3 regions of the Paenibacillus sp. FSL R5-0928 genome follow, and region 2 is predicted to be linked to each of the others. Evidence: riboswitches for the same ligand, from Rfam matches in the RefSeq annotation. Region 2 holds a riboswitch; each other region holds the start of a gene.
What was found. A riboswitch is a leader RNA that binds a small molecule or an ion and turns the genes downstream of it on or off. The one in region 2 is predicted to bind cobalamin.
Positions count from the first base shown of each region.

Region 1: another riboswitch for cobalamin. It lies ahead of MKZ16_RS04645 (DUF4430 domain-containing protein); the one in region 2 lies ahead of MKZ16_RS03975 (S-layer homology domain-containing protein).
Region 3: another riboswitch for cobalamin. It lies ahead of metE (5-methyltetrahydropteroyltriglutamate--homocysteine S-methyltransferase); the one in region 2 lies ahead of MKZ16_RS03975 (S-layer homology domain-containing protein).

Region 1 covers NZ_CP150225.1:1,080,076-1,084,389, reverse strand. The annotation lists gene MKZ16_RS04645 (DUF4430 domain-containing protein) at 1-2,070, opposite strand, end outside; cobalamin riboswitch at 2,240-2,443, opposite strand; gene MKZ16_RS04640 (hypothetical protein) at 2,571-4,314, opposite strand, start outside.
Region 2 covers NZ_CP150225.1:911,156-915,469, forward strand. The annotation lists gene MKZ16_RS03960 (hypothetical protein) at 1-274, shown strand, start outside; gene MKZ16_RS03965 (transposase) at 340-588, shown strand; gene MKZ16_RS03970 (cellulase family glycosylhydrolase) at 659-2,380, opposite strand; cobalamin riboswitch at 2,723-2,924, shown strand; gene MKZ16_RS03975 (S-layer homology domain-containing protein) at 3,088-4,314, shown strand, end outside.
Region 3 covers NZ_CP150225.1:5,124,924-5,129,237, reverse strand. The annotation lists gene MKZ16_RS23225 (DedA family protein) at 1-155, shown strand, start outside; gene MKZ16_RS23220 (undecaprenyl-diphosphate phosphatase) at 206-1,066, shown strand; cobalamin riboswitch at 1,166-1,372, shown strand; gene metE (5-methyltetrahydropteroyltriglutamate--homocysteine S-methyltransferase) at 1,527-3,830, shown strand; gene MKZ16_RS23210 (DUF1540 domain-containing protein) at 3,977-4,129, opposite strand.

The DNA of each region.
Region 1 (4,314 bases), 170 kb from region 2:
CACACCTGCTGCTGGTGAGGTAACCGGATCAGAAGTGAAACTGTCCTGATTCCACACCCACTTTTTCTGAGAAACCTTTACGGTAAAAGCTTCATTAGCTTTTGGCTGCGTTGGGGAAAGCGCCACAGAATCTATAACCTGTGTATTTTCACCTGCATAATAGACAAGCACACGATCGGATTCCTGTAGTTCGAACGCATCCATACCCACACTTGGATATATCCACTCCCCGCCGCGTGATACTACGAAGCTCCACCATCCGTCGTAAGTACCTTGCGAAACTCCATGGATACCTGATACAAAGTTGCCATAAGACGATTTGGTGATATCTACTTTAAAATCATCGGTAGACCCTAGTTGCTGCAACGCTTCAAGAGCATTGGAGGCTTTTAAAGTCCCTTCACTAATCAATCCTTCCGGGCCTTCAACGGTAAGTGAAGCTGTTACATTCTTAGAAATTACCTTTATAGCTTTTGTATATTTAGCAACCGTTGGCGCTTTACCTTCGCGGTAGCCAGTTACAGTCAGTGTATAGTCACCTGCGGGCACATTTCCTGAGAATACGGCCTCACCTTTAGCATTCGTCGTTACCGTCTGAGCTCCAATTTGGACCTGAACACCCGCAGCTTTTGCAGTTACAGGAGAGGAAGTGTTCGTAGCAGCGTCCCATTTCCACGTCTTACTAGTTACAATGACGTTAAAAGAATCGCCCTCTTTAAGATTTGCTTTGGAAAGGGTAACGGAATCCACAAGCTTAGTGTCATCTCCGGCATAATAAACCAGTACCTGATCTGAATCTTTAAGTACAAAATCACTCATGCCTACATCGGGATTAATCCATTTTCCGTCACGTGATACAACATACATCCATCCGTCATAACCACCAAAGCTTCCAGCAGCAATACTTCCGATGCCAGTCACATAACTGCCCGAAGGATTCGTGATCGGCAAGTTCGTTTGAAGCGCCAGCTTCTCTAACGCTCCAAGTGCGTTGCCAGCATAGGCGTACCCTTGTGCCAACGTGGCCCGTGGTCCCTCAATCGTTACAGGAGCGTAGATGAGTGAGCTCTGAACGGAGGATTTGGAAAAATCGTATAGCTTACTGTTGCTTCCTTTATACAGCAAATTATACGCAACCAGCGCCTGAAGTCCTTGCTCTGTCGCCAGAACATTACTGCTTCCACCACGGCTATGGGTGAAGCTACCATCAGCTAGACGATAGCTGAGCAGGTTCTCCATTAGATCCACTTTGTTTTTGGTGTATTCTAATCCACTAGGATCAACTCCAAAGGATGTGAGTCCAAGGATTGCTTGTGCACTACTTTCAGCACTGTCACCGTAACCCCCATGGCTATCTTGAGCTGCGGATAACCAGGCTACGGCTTGTAGCCCTGCTAAGTAGGCTTCGGGATTATTTTTATGTGCCGCCAGAGCCGTCAAGGTTATCGCTGTCATATCAGGCTCACTTGTGCCTGAGGTTAGTGCAAAGCCCCCATCTGGATTTTGTTTGGAGAGAATCTCCGTAAGGAGCTTATCCGCCGTCCATTTCGCGTCACTTGGGATATTATATTTACCAGAATCCAGCGCAAGTAAAGCATATACCGGATTATTAAGCGTCTGTTCACTGAGCTTGCTGTTATTATAAATTTTCTCAATCAGATTATAGCCAGGAGTTGATCCATTACCAGCAAAGCTAGTAGGATCTGCACCAATCGCTCTCACTGCGAGCACGATTCGAGCATAATCGGTGACATTGGCAAAATTCCCAGCTGCCTCTTTTACTTTTTTCTCAAGCTCTGAATGGTAACTAGCTGGCAGCTTGTACCCTGCTTGCGCTAAGCCAATGGCTTGCCAATCTGATTGTACGCCACCTTTCAAGAGATATTCTGCAGCCGCATAAGTCGCATCCGCAACATTAATCCGCTCCGCAGCAGTTGCCTCCAGACCGGCGCCAGCGCTCGCTTCTGCAAATATTTGTCCTGCCGGAGCAAGAGATGTTCCTAGAATTGAAATGACCATGAATAAGGCCAGCCCAAGTGCTACAAACTTGGAAGACATGATTTTCTTCATTGTTTAACCTCTTTCTGTATAAGAATGGGTACTGCTGGGAATAAGACGCATAACATAAAGACCGCCCCTTTGGAGGGCGGTCAGGGAAGATTACAAATCGAGGCTGCGGCGCTTGCTTCCTGCCGATAGTCCATCTGTATATGTTCCACATTCTTACCCCACGAAGAATAGAAACGCTCACAAAAAAGGCAGGTCTCCTGGCTAATGCTTCATCGCTGTTCTTCACCTTCCCACCCTACCTTCAGGGCAGTGGCTTATAGAAGAAAAACTCCGCACATACAGTGGCGGGACCGCGCCGGACTCATGCACCGGACTTCCCTTTTAAGCAGACGACTAGATTGATAGAGTCTGCACCTTTTCCAGTATGTAGTATCTTATTTTGACATCCATAATCATATCTATTAATACATAGCATGTCTATAGAAAAGCTTAGTATGGGCAGCAAAAAAATGAACAGCAATACACCACCTGCCGGTAGGTGTTGCTGTTCAGAAAGCTTGTTATTCGGCTGTTCCTTCCGGACTTGCAGTTGGGGAAGGTTCAGCACTTGAATCAGAAGCTGGTGGAATATTAGGGTCGGGATCTACGATCAATGTAAATCTTCCGGCTTTAATCATACTTTTCTCTAGAATTGTCGCTCCAGGCTCCAATGTAACCTCAACCTGATAGGAAGGTTGTTCCCCTTCAGTCACAGCTGTTGCGGAAGGCAACCCAGTGCTGTCCTCAGTATCAGAGGAAGGCGTAGGAGACGGAGAAGCATCAGCTACAGCGTTAGTAGCGTCTGCACCTTCTGCTATTCCTCCAGTAGTGCCAGCGGCATCTGACTCGTCAGCGGCGTTTCCCTCATCCGTCCCATCCGTTGACGGCACTGGACAAGTCCCATTCGTAGCAGCGACCTTAAAGCTTTTATCTATCTCTGTAGACGAAGACATTAAACTAATCTCAGTCGGTTGAAACTGCACACAGTCATCTGCACTTGCGAAGGTGAACACCAATATGCTGCTCCCCTTATCTCCTTCGACGCTCTGATCCTTCAAGTATACTGAAGCCGGAGGCAGCACATTGCCTGCACTCTGAACAGGGGTCGGCTCAGGGCTTGTCCCCGGCAGAGCCGTCTTCGTATCATCCGGACGCAACATACTGAATACGATAATTGCAATAATCACCAGAATACCCGTAATGGAGCCGGAGATTAAGAGTCGAAATCGGCTGCGGCTGATCCAGCGCGCCAGCGGGGAAGCCAGTTGGGAGCGGGCTTCATTGTACACATTTTGCAGAGCAGGCCGAGCTGCCGCGACATAGTTCTTTCGGAATTCCCGATTCTTGAACGCTTCACGATCACTGCTCAGGAAATACTTCAGAATCGCCTTACGGTAACCCGGTTGCAGCTTTTTATTCGAAACCGTAAATAAAGGATTGCCTTGCGACCAAGCAAAAAACCGATAGATGATTTCTTTGTCGGAACCGGCTTTACGCTTTAACAGCTCCAGAAGCGCATCGTAATCCAGCGGACCCCCTTCACGCTGAGTTGTATAGTAGAAGGCTAGCGGAAGCCGTTCAAAGGGTTCCAGAACACGCGCCTCTTTTAGCAAACGACGACCCAGTAGCTGCACATCGTCTAGTTCCTGCGGAGACAATCCTGCAAAAATCTCCTCATTCGGCTTCTCTTCACCAAACCAGCGGTAAGCTGCACGCAGCGCATTCTCTTTCTGCTTGCTAATCCTATCCAGTGGCGGCTGCCAATCGACAACATTACCATACCGTAAAAAAACTACCTCCAGAAGCTCCTCCTGCGTCATATCGGAAAGCGATAAGCGGTTCAGTAAGAATCTATCTGCTGAAGCAGCAAGATCCTGCATTAGGGAGAGTGCCTTAGGAGCAACTCCTGTTCCTTTGCGGCGATCTTTTTCTGCCTTATCTACAATTTCATGAATTTCCGCTACAGAAGCCACCGGATCATGTTCCAGCTGGAGCTTTTCAAGCAAATAATCCTTCACAGCATTTTGAGCAAAAGACTGCTCTAACGCCACTGGCAGGAACCGCCCCCAATGGAGTACAAAGCTCAGTATATCCGCAGATCTGGACGCCGCAGCTAGTCTTGATTCCATATAAGGCTCAAGTAGCTGCTTACGGAAATATGTTTCAGACATCACGCGCTGGAAGTAGGCTGCACTTAACTCATCATTACTCTCAATGATCCCGTAAGCGGCACTCAAGATATCCTTGCGGCCCGCTTCCACACTA
Region 2 (4,314 bases):
GGTTGAACTGTTAAGCGACGGTGGCAAGCGGGTTACCATTACAGATCAGAATCAAAAGATTGTTTTGCAGCAGATTGAATATGACGGAAGGATCACTGCGGTTAAGGATAAACAGATTACCGTTCAAGTGGAGGGCGGTAAAGAGCAAACCTTAACGATTCCTGATCATATAGTCATTGAAGATGAAGACAAGCTCGGATTAAATAATGGCGTTGAAATCGAGTGGACGGTAAATGCAGACGGACAAATCGAAAGCGTGGAACTGGACGATTAAAAATTTACCGAGGTGACTGGATGAAATTTCTAATCGTACTTGGTAGTATTATTGTTCCCATTGTCATGCTGATGTTACAAGGTAAATCGATAAAGTGGCGTATGGTATTCAATGTTGCTTCGGTCTTAAGTGCGATTATCTTTGGAAATATTTCCGCTTTGGCGATTTACGAAATATTAAGGGATCATGCTGTATTTATGACCTCGATCCATGCGATATTTTTAAATCCAATGTTTCTTATTACCGGAGCCTATCTTGGCGTTTATTTAATTTATCGGTTGATGATAATTTCGTATGACGAGGTTAATATGTGATGGGTACAATACAAATAGGGGTGTTCCCGCGTAGGGACACCCCTATTTGTGTTGTTAACAGGACGGATGCTTAAGAGGACTTTCCTACAACGTTTGCTCCGCTCTTCGTGATCTTGTAGGTGATGATATCCCCATTCCAGAAGTGGAATTTTAGGATAACCTCGCCGTCTTTAACATCTTTAAAGAACGCGGGAAGCAGCTTGATTTCTTTAGTGTTATAAGAAGGTGAGAAGGTATTGCCGAATTCCTTAAATGGAGTCCAGTCCTGCGGACCTGCATTGCCACCAGCGGTATATACAGCTTCCATTGTGGCAAGCTGGTTACCATTAAAGGTGGTCGGAATGGCAAAGGATTCAGTCGTGCCTTTTGCATCGCTTAATTTAGCTGTGTCATACACAATCACCTTAAGTCTCCACGCAACACCCTTGTTGAATTTCAGAGTCAGCACGGCATTTTCACCGTATTTTTGGGAAGCTGTGAGCTTTTTGAGTTGGCTGGCTTTGAGGATGAGCTCCTCACCATTTAATGTGTAATCTTTACCTTTGGTCAGATATTTTCCGTTGGCACTAATGGTGGTTAGCTTATTGCCGTTCAGGTTTAGCTTAACCTTGGTATCTTTGATTTGTGCACCTTTTTTTAGGTAGACCAAATCGCTTTCGGTGCTGGAGGAACGCTCCTTCAGACCAGACATTAATACATTGTGGAGTTCAGGATCAGACCACTTATAAGTTTTACGATTGAAATGCTGCCCGTTATCCCAGAGCATGGAAGTCATTTTCTTTTCTTTCAAATAATAAGTCAGATACTCGAAGAATTTAAGCTTCTCGCCCTGTTCAATCACACCCGTGTCTTTATCGAAACCTAATAAACCAAATTCGCCGACGATGACAGGGATGCCTTTAGCTACAAATGTATTGTAAACGTTATCAAAAGTTTGAGTGATATCGTTTTTTGTATCTTTTTCAAATGTGGTGTAGCCGGCAATGTTCACACTAAAAGGCCAGAAGCCATAGAAGTGAACGGTCGCAATAATATTCGGATCGTTTAGAGCCGTAATCGTCTTATAGAGATGATCCATTCTTGTTTGTGTAGGTGAAGACTCTAATGAAGGCAATACAAGTGGGCGGAGGTCGTTTTTCCCACCGGATTTCCGCACGATCTGATAGAAGGAGTTATTGAGTTCAGTAAGCATTTGCTCCATTTTTGCTTCGTCTGTGCTTCCACCATCGGTGAACCGAGGCTCATTTATGCTCTCGAACATCAGCTTATCGGATTTGTCCTTAAAGCGATCGGCAATTTGAGTCCAGGCTGCATTATAACGCGCCAGCGTTTCATCGTGTTTTTCTTCCATATGGCTTACCCATAGCCAGGAATCATGATGGACATTAATCATGACATAAAGCTTGGCGTCCAGTGCCCAGCCGACAACTTCTTCCACACGGTCGAGGTAGGCTTTTTCTAGGGTATAGTCTGGTGCCGCACCCATGTGAGTATCCCAGGTCACAGGAATCCGAATACTTTTATAGCCTTGAGCGGCGATCTTTTTAATAAGTTCTTGGGTCACACGAGGATTGCCCCAGGAGGTTTCGTCCTCACCTGTAGCATCTAAAGTATTACCGAGGTTCCATCCGGGCTGCATTTCGTCTACATAGGATTGGATCTTACTCTTTGGCGCTGCCTTAGCTTGTTGCTCATCCTTAGTTGCAGCTGCAGCCATGGATGAGAACAGAGAGAGCAGAAGAGCGGTGACAAGTGTCAATGATAAGAAGGATTTCTGGATTCGCGTAGTCATTGAATTCTCCTTTGTGAGATAAATTTAGGATGCTTGGACCTGGCTTTGACGCTGTACTTGGTGGTTAGATGAACACGAACACCTCCAATGTTATTTTTGTAAACGCTTTCTGAATATACCCTAACATAGAATTCACTCAGCGAGTACCTTACTAATTTGTGGCAAATTCATATAAGAATTAGTGATTTAAATTAATTTTCCCCACAGTTGGATAAAGAAATCATTTAAATATCCCTACTCGTAGAAATTGGTTATTCAATAGGATTATCTCTAGCTGCCCGTTATACAAAAAAGAAATATAACATGACAAAAGCATATATATTAGATATGATGAAGCATGAAAATTTAAAATTAGAAATAGGTGCCAACTATGAATGTTGCGGAAGTACAATCATAGATTGGTTAAATGGAAAGCGGGTGTGAATCCCGCGCGGTCCCGCCGCTGTAAAAGAGGAGTCCTTGCAAAATGCCACTGGGAAACTGGGAAGGCAGCAAGGGTGATGATACTTGAGCCAGAATATCTGCCTTTTTCTGTTACACCATCAAACTCTACGATCGATAGAGAGGTGCTTGAATAGTGTTTGCCAGCTAGTATTGTGGTTCACTATCTTAACCTCTTGACGTTTATGTTGAGTGGTTTTTTTTGTGGTTATAAGAAAGTTTATTCTGTTTTTTATCATAGGTATGAAGGGAAGGGTTATGGAAAAATGAAGAAAAATAAGTTTTTAGCGTGGTTACTCATTGTAGCTGTATTTATCACGACATTCTCTACAAGTGTTATCCCGGCTCAAGCAAATGGAGCAAGCTCTACCCTTAAAGGGTATGTATCTGTATCCGTAGAGAAATTCACCTTAGGCCAAGGGTATATTAAGGAACCTATTAAAGTTCCGATTTATGAAGGCGATAATGGCGCATCTTTAATAACACGTGCGCTAGGAGATGGGAATTATAGACATTTAGGAAATATAGATAGTGGTTTTTATTTATCAGAAGTTAAAGATAGTGGCAGAAGCGAAGTCAATATTCCACAATATATTTTAGATATGATTTCAGCCGATGGGAATACAGTCGGCACTAAAGCAGACCCAGAGTGGTTAAGTCAGTTTGACTACACCTCCATGTCGGGTTGGATGTATGCAGTAAATAATGTGTTTCCTCCGTTTGGGATGACCGATTATAAGCCTCAAGACGGTGACATCATTCGAACTCAGTTCACCACTTATGGCTATGGTTCTGATCTTGGTGGCTGGGGAGAAATCCCAGTTCAACTTGCCAATAAGGATGCTTTAACTGCGGAAATCGCCGAGATTAACAGTGACCCTAATAAAGAAACTATTTTGGACAGACCAGTAGTACAATCAGCAGTTTATCAAGCCTATTCCGTGCTCGAAAATATGGCAAGCTCTCAAATAAGTGTAGATCATGCGCTTGTAGGGCTTAACCATGCATTAGATATAGAACCCCCTGTTATTACTGTAAGTGGCATACAAGATAAACAGGAAGTATCTAATAAAGATATAAGCTTCAAAGTAGCTGTCACAGACAATGTATATAGTGACATCATTCCAGAAGTGAAGCTGAATGGTGTTACTTTATCACCTGCGAATGGGGAGTACAAAGCTTCTCTGAATTCAGGCAGTAATGCAATTACTGTAACGGCTCTTGACGGAGCTGGAAACAAAACAAATGTAACTTATCAAGTTACTTACAAACTGGAAACTACAGTTGCCGTCAAACAACAGTTAGATAAAAGCCTTGCCTATATTCTAAACACTGTAAAGAATCCGTCGTTTGGTACAGGTAGTGGAGAATGGTCGATCCTTTCTCTGGCTCGGGCGAACTATACAGTACCTAACGGCTATTATGATCTCTATTACAATAATGTAGCTACGAAAATAGCATCGATCATTAAAGAGGATGGAAAACTCGACGCC
Region 3 (4,314 bases), 3.0 Mb from region 2:
TTATTGGCGCAGCTTTGGGCGAATCCTGGGAGGACATTGCCATGTACATGGATGTCTACTCCAATGTGGTCTATGTACTAATTGCTGGCGGATTAGTTATTCTTGGGTTTCTGTACTTCCGCAAACGCAGCCGGAGAATGAACATTGAGGGCTAAGCGGGTGGAGGACTGATAATAGAAATGACTATTAAAAAGGAGGGAAACACATGGAGCTATTAACGATTATTAAAGCCATTATTTTGGGGCTTGTTGAAGGTTTAACCGAATTTGCTCCAGTATCCTCCACGGGTCATATGATTATTGTTGATGATATGTGGCTGAAATCACAGGAGTTATTTGGACAATATACGGCAAATACCTTCAAAATAGTTATTCAACTGGGTTCTATATTAGCGGTTGTTGTGATTTTTAGAAATCGATTCATTGATCTGTTGGGCTTAAGGCGTTTCAGCCGTAAGCAGTTGGACCCTGTAACAGAGAAGCTACCGCAGTTAGAGCAGGGCGGGCACCTCAAGCTGACACAGGTTCTGGTAGGGTTAGTGCCTGCAGGTGTGTTAGGTGTTCTGTTTAATGATTATATTGATGAGCATTTATTCTCTACCTCAACGGTGTTAATTGGTCTAGTGATCGGGGCTATATTAATGATTATTGCGGATCTGTTTGGGCCGAAGAAGATCAGAACTGAGAGTGTAGATCAGATTACATACAAACAGGCACTTGGTGTAGGTCTTGTACAGTGTTTTTCGTTATGGCCTGGATTTTCACGCTCGGGCTCGACGATTTCTGGTGGCGTAATCCTCGGGATGAGCCATCGTGCCGCTGCTGATTTTACGTTTATTATGGCAGTACCCATCATGGCAGGTGCCAGTCTGTTGTCACTGATGAAGAACTGGCAATATTTCACCATGGACGCGCTGCCGTTTTTTATTGCAGGCTTTATTAGTGCCTTCCTATTTGCGCTGTTATCGATGCGTTTCTTCTTAAAACTGATCAATCGTATCAAGCTCTTACCGTTTGCTATATACCGTATAATTCTTGCTGCTGTAGTATATTTCGTATTTTTCTAAGTCCGTTATAAGGAATCGATATAACAGAAGCCCCAGTAATCTATTGCAGATTGCTGGGGCTTTCACGTATGATGACATCAGATTAAGACACTCAAATGATGAATGATATCGGAGACAGGTGCTGACCGGAAAATAGTAATTCGGTAGGCTTAATAGGGAAATTCGGTTCGAAGCCGATGCGGTCCCGCCACTGTAACGGAAGAATCTCGAGCAACAGAGGTCACTGGCAATTTACTACTGCTGGGAAGACTGCTCAAGATGTTGACGCCGCTAGCCAGGAGACCTGCCTGTTTCAACAGCACTGCTTCACCTACGGAAGATAGGGAGGTGTTAGACGTTAACCATGGGTATATCATGGGCGTCTTTCCCTTTGACTTTTTTAGGGAAGGGCGCTCTTTTTTATAGGAAAGCAAGTAGTTTTGGAGTTTGAAATAAGAGATTGAAGAGGGAGTGTATCGAAATGACGAATAAGGTAAAAGTAAGCAATCTTGGATATCCGAGAATCGGAAAGAACCGCGAATGGAAAAAGGCACTGGAGGCATTCTGGCAGGGGAAAATAAATGAGGAGCAATTCCGCTCCGAAATGGCAGCAATCCAGCTGCAGCATTTGAAGACCCAGCAAGAAGCAGGAATTGAGCTTATTCCGGTAAATGATTTTACATTTTATGATCATGTGTTGGATGCGGCTGTTATGTTTGGAATCGTACCTCCACGGTATGCGTATGATGGCGGCGACATCGGGCTTGATCTTTATTTTGCAATGGCCCGTGGTAATGCTGAGGCTACTGCCTGCGAGATGACCAAATGGTTCAATACGAACTATCACTATATCGTTCCAGAGATCGGCACACAAACACCACGCCTGACTGAAAACAAACCTCTAGCGGCTTATCGTTTTGCTAAATCGCAGGCAGGGATTGAAGGTAAACCGGTACTTTTAGGTCTGTATACCTTCCTTAAGCTGTCCAAAGGTTACGCAGCGGCAGATATCGCCAAGATTGCTGCACGTTTTGTTCCAGTCTATGTTCAACTGCTACAGGAACTGAAGCAAGAAGGGGTAAGCTGGGTACAAATCGATGAGCCAGCGATTGTTACAGGCATAAGTAAAGAAGAATTAACACTGCTTAACTCGATATACACAGACATTGCCGGCTCCGTGCCGGGCTTGAATATTATTTTACAGACGTATTTTGAAGCTGCTGAGCCGCTGGAGGCACTGCTAGAGCTGCCTGTTCAAGGCTTGGGTCTTGACTTTGTGCACGATGGTGGAACGAATCTGGCTTCCATCGAACGTCTTGGCTGGCCGAAGGACAAATGGCTGGGTGCCGGAATTATTGATGGACGGAACATTTGGCGTTCCGATTTAGACGCTAAGCTGCAACTGGTAGAAAAGCTCAGCGTTCATGTACCGCTTGATCGTCTTATTCTTCAGCCTTCTTGCAGCCTGCTGCATGTCCCAGTCACCGTTCAAGGTGAAGTGAAGCTGAAGGCGACAGTTAAGAATGCGTTAGCCTTTGCCGATGAGAAGCTTAAAGAGCTTAGTCTGCTCGGAGCAGCCGTCGCAGATAAAGGAGAAGCTTCTCAAGCAGCGCTGGCCGCTAGTCGTGAAGCTATTGCAGCGTTCCGCGCACTACCTGAGCGTGGCCGTAAGGATGTGGCGGAGCAAGTGCTTGCACTTGCAGCTCTACCAGACCAACGCAGTCTGCCTTTTGCTGAGCGCTTAAAGGTGCAGCAAGAGAAATGGCAGCTTCCACTTCTGCCAACCACTACAATTGGTAGCTTTCCGCAGACAGTCGAAGTGCGCCAGGCGAGATTGAAATGGCGTAAAGGGGTCTGGAATCAGGAGCGTTATGATGGATTTGTTCGTGAGCAGATCGCGGATGCAATTACCTTCCAAGAAAAGCTAGGTCTGGATGTTCTGGTCCACGGCGAGTTCGAGCGTACAGATATGGTGGAGTTTTTCGGAGAAAAGCTGGATGGATACTTGTTTACTAGTAATGGCTGGGTTCAATCCTACGGTTCCCGTTGCGTTAAGCCGCCGGTGATCTACGCGGATATTGCATTTATACAGCCTATGACTGTTAAAGAAAGCGTCTATGCACAATCGTTGACGAAGCTTCCGGTTAAAGGAATGTTGACGGGCCCTGTTACTATCCTCAATTGGTCATTTGTACGTGATGATCTCAGCCGGGAAGAGGTAGCCAATCAAATTGCTCTTGCCCTTCGCCATGAGGTAAAAGCGTTGGAAGATGCAGGCATCGAAATGATTCAAGTGGATGAGCCGGCTATTCGTGAAGGACTTCCGCTAAAGGCAGAAGACCGTGAGCATTACCTGAACTGGGCAGTGAAGTCGTTCCGTGTTGCCACGAACCATGTGAAGGCTACGACACAAATTCATACGCATATGTGCTATAGCGAATTTAATGACATGATCGATTCAATATCGGCTATGGATGCTGATGTAATCTCCATTGAGACTTCACGTAGCCATGGTGAGCTGATTATCAGCTTTGAGGAGCAGGCCTATGATAAAGGAATCGGTCTTGGAGTGTACGACATCCATAGCCCGCGGGTTCCAGCTGTCGAAGAAATGACTGCGAATATCGATCGTGCGCTGCGGGTGCTTGACCCTGAACAGTTCTGGATTAATCCGGATTGCGGTCTGAAAACGCGGGGCTGGCAGGAGACAGAGGATGCACTACGTAACATGGTAAGAGCTGCTGCTATTGCGAGGGAAAAGACAGGGGTTATTGCTTCTAAATAGACTTAAATAAATTAGAGCCAGGGTAATTTACCCTGGCTTTTTAGTTCAATTATTTTTTTGTAATCAGCTACTTGATAATAATTCTCAATCTTGTTAGAATGAAAAAGAAAAAGAAGGAACCGTGGAGGGTCCCTTTAGGCATTTACTTATTTACTTTCGAAAGTTTTGCAATCTGTTTCTTCTGCGCGTTTTGGTTCTTGGGAGCTGTGGAAAGCTACGAAGATCGATTCAGCGCTGCATTTGTTCTCTTCTGCCCAGTGGGTGCAGGAGTTAACTTCACAAACTACGTCTTTTGCCATGAGGGTTCACCTCCCCTTTTAGTAATTGACAGTATCATTCAAAGAACGGCTCTGTTCAGCAAGGTGGAGCTTGTCTCAGCAAAGCCGTGTCACGCCCTCATTCATTATGAATAGAGGGTATTTGGATTTTTTTACTAGGTTAGACGTGGTAATTGTACCAAATAATGAGTTTGTAAGCAAATGAG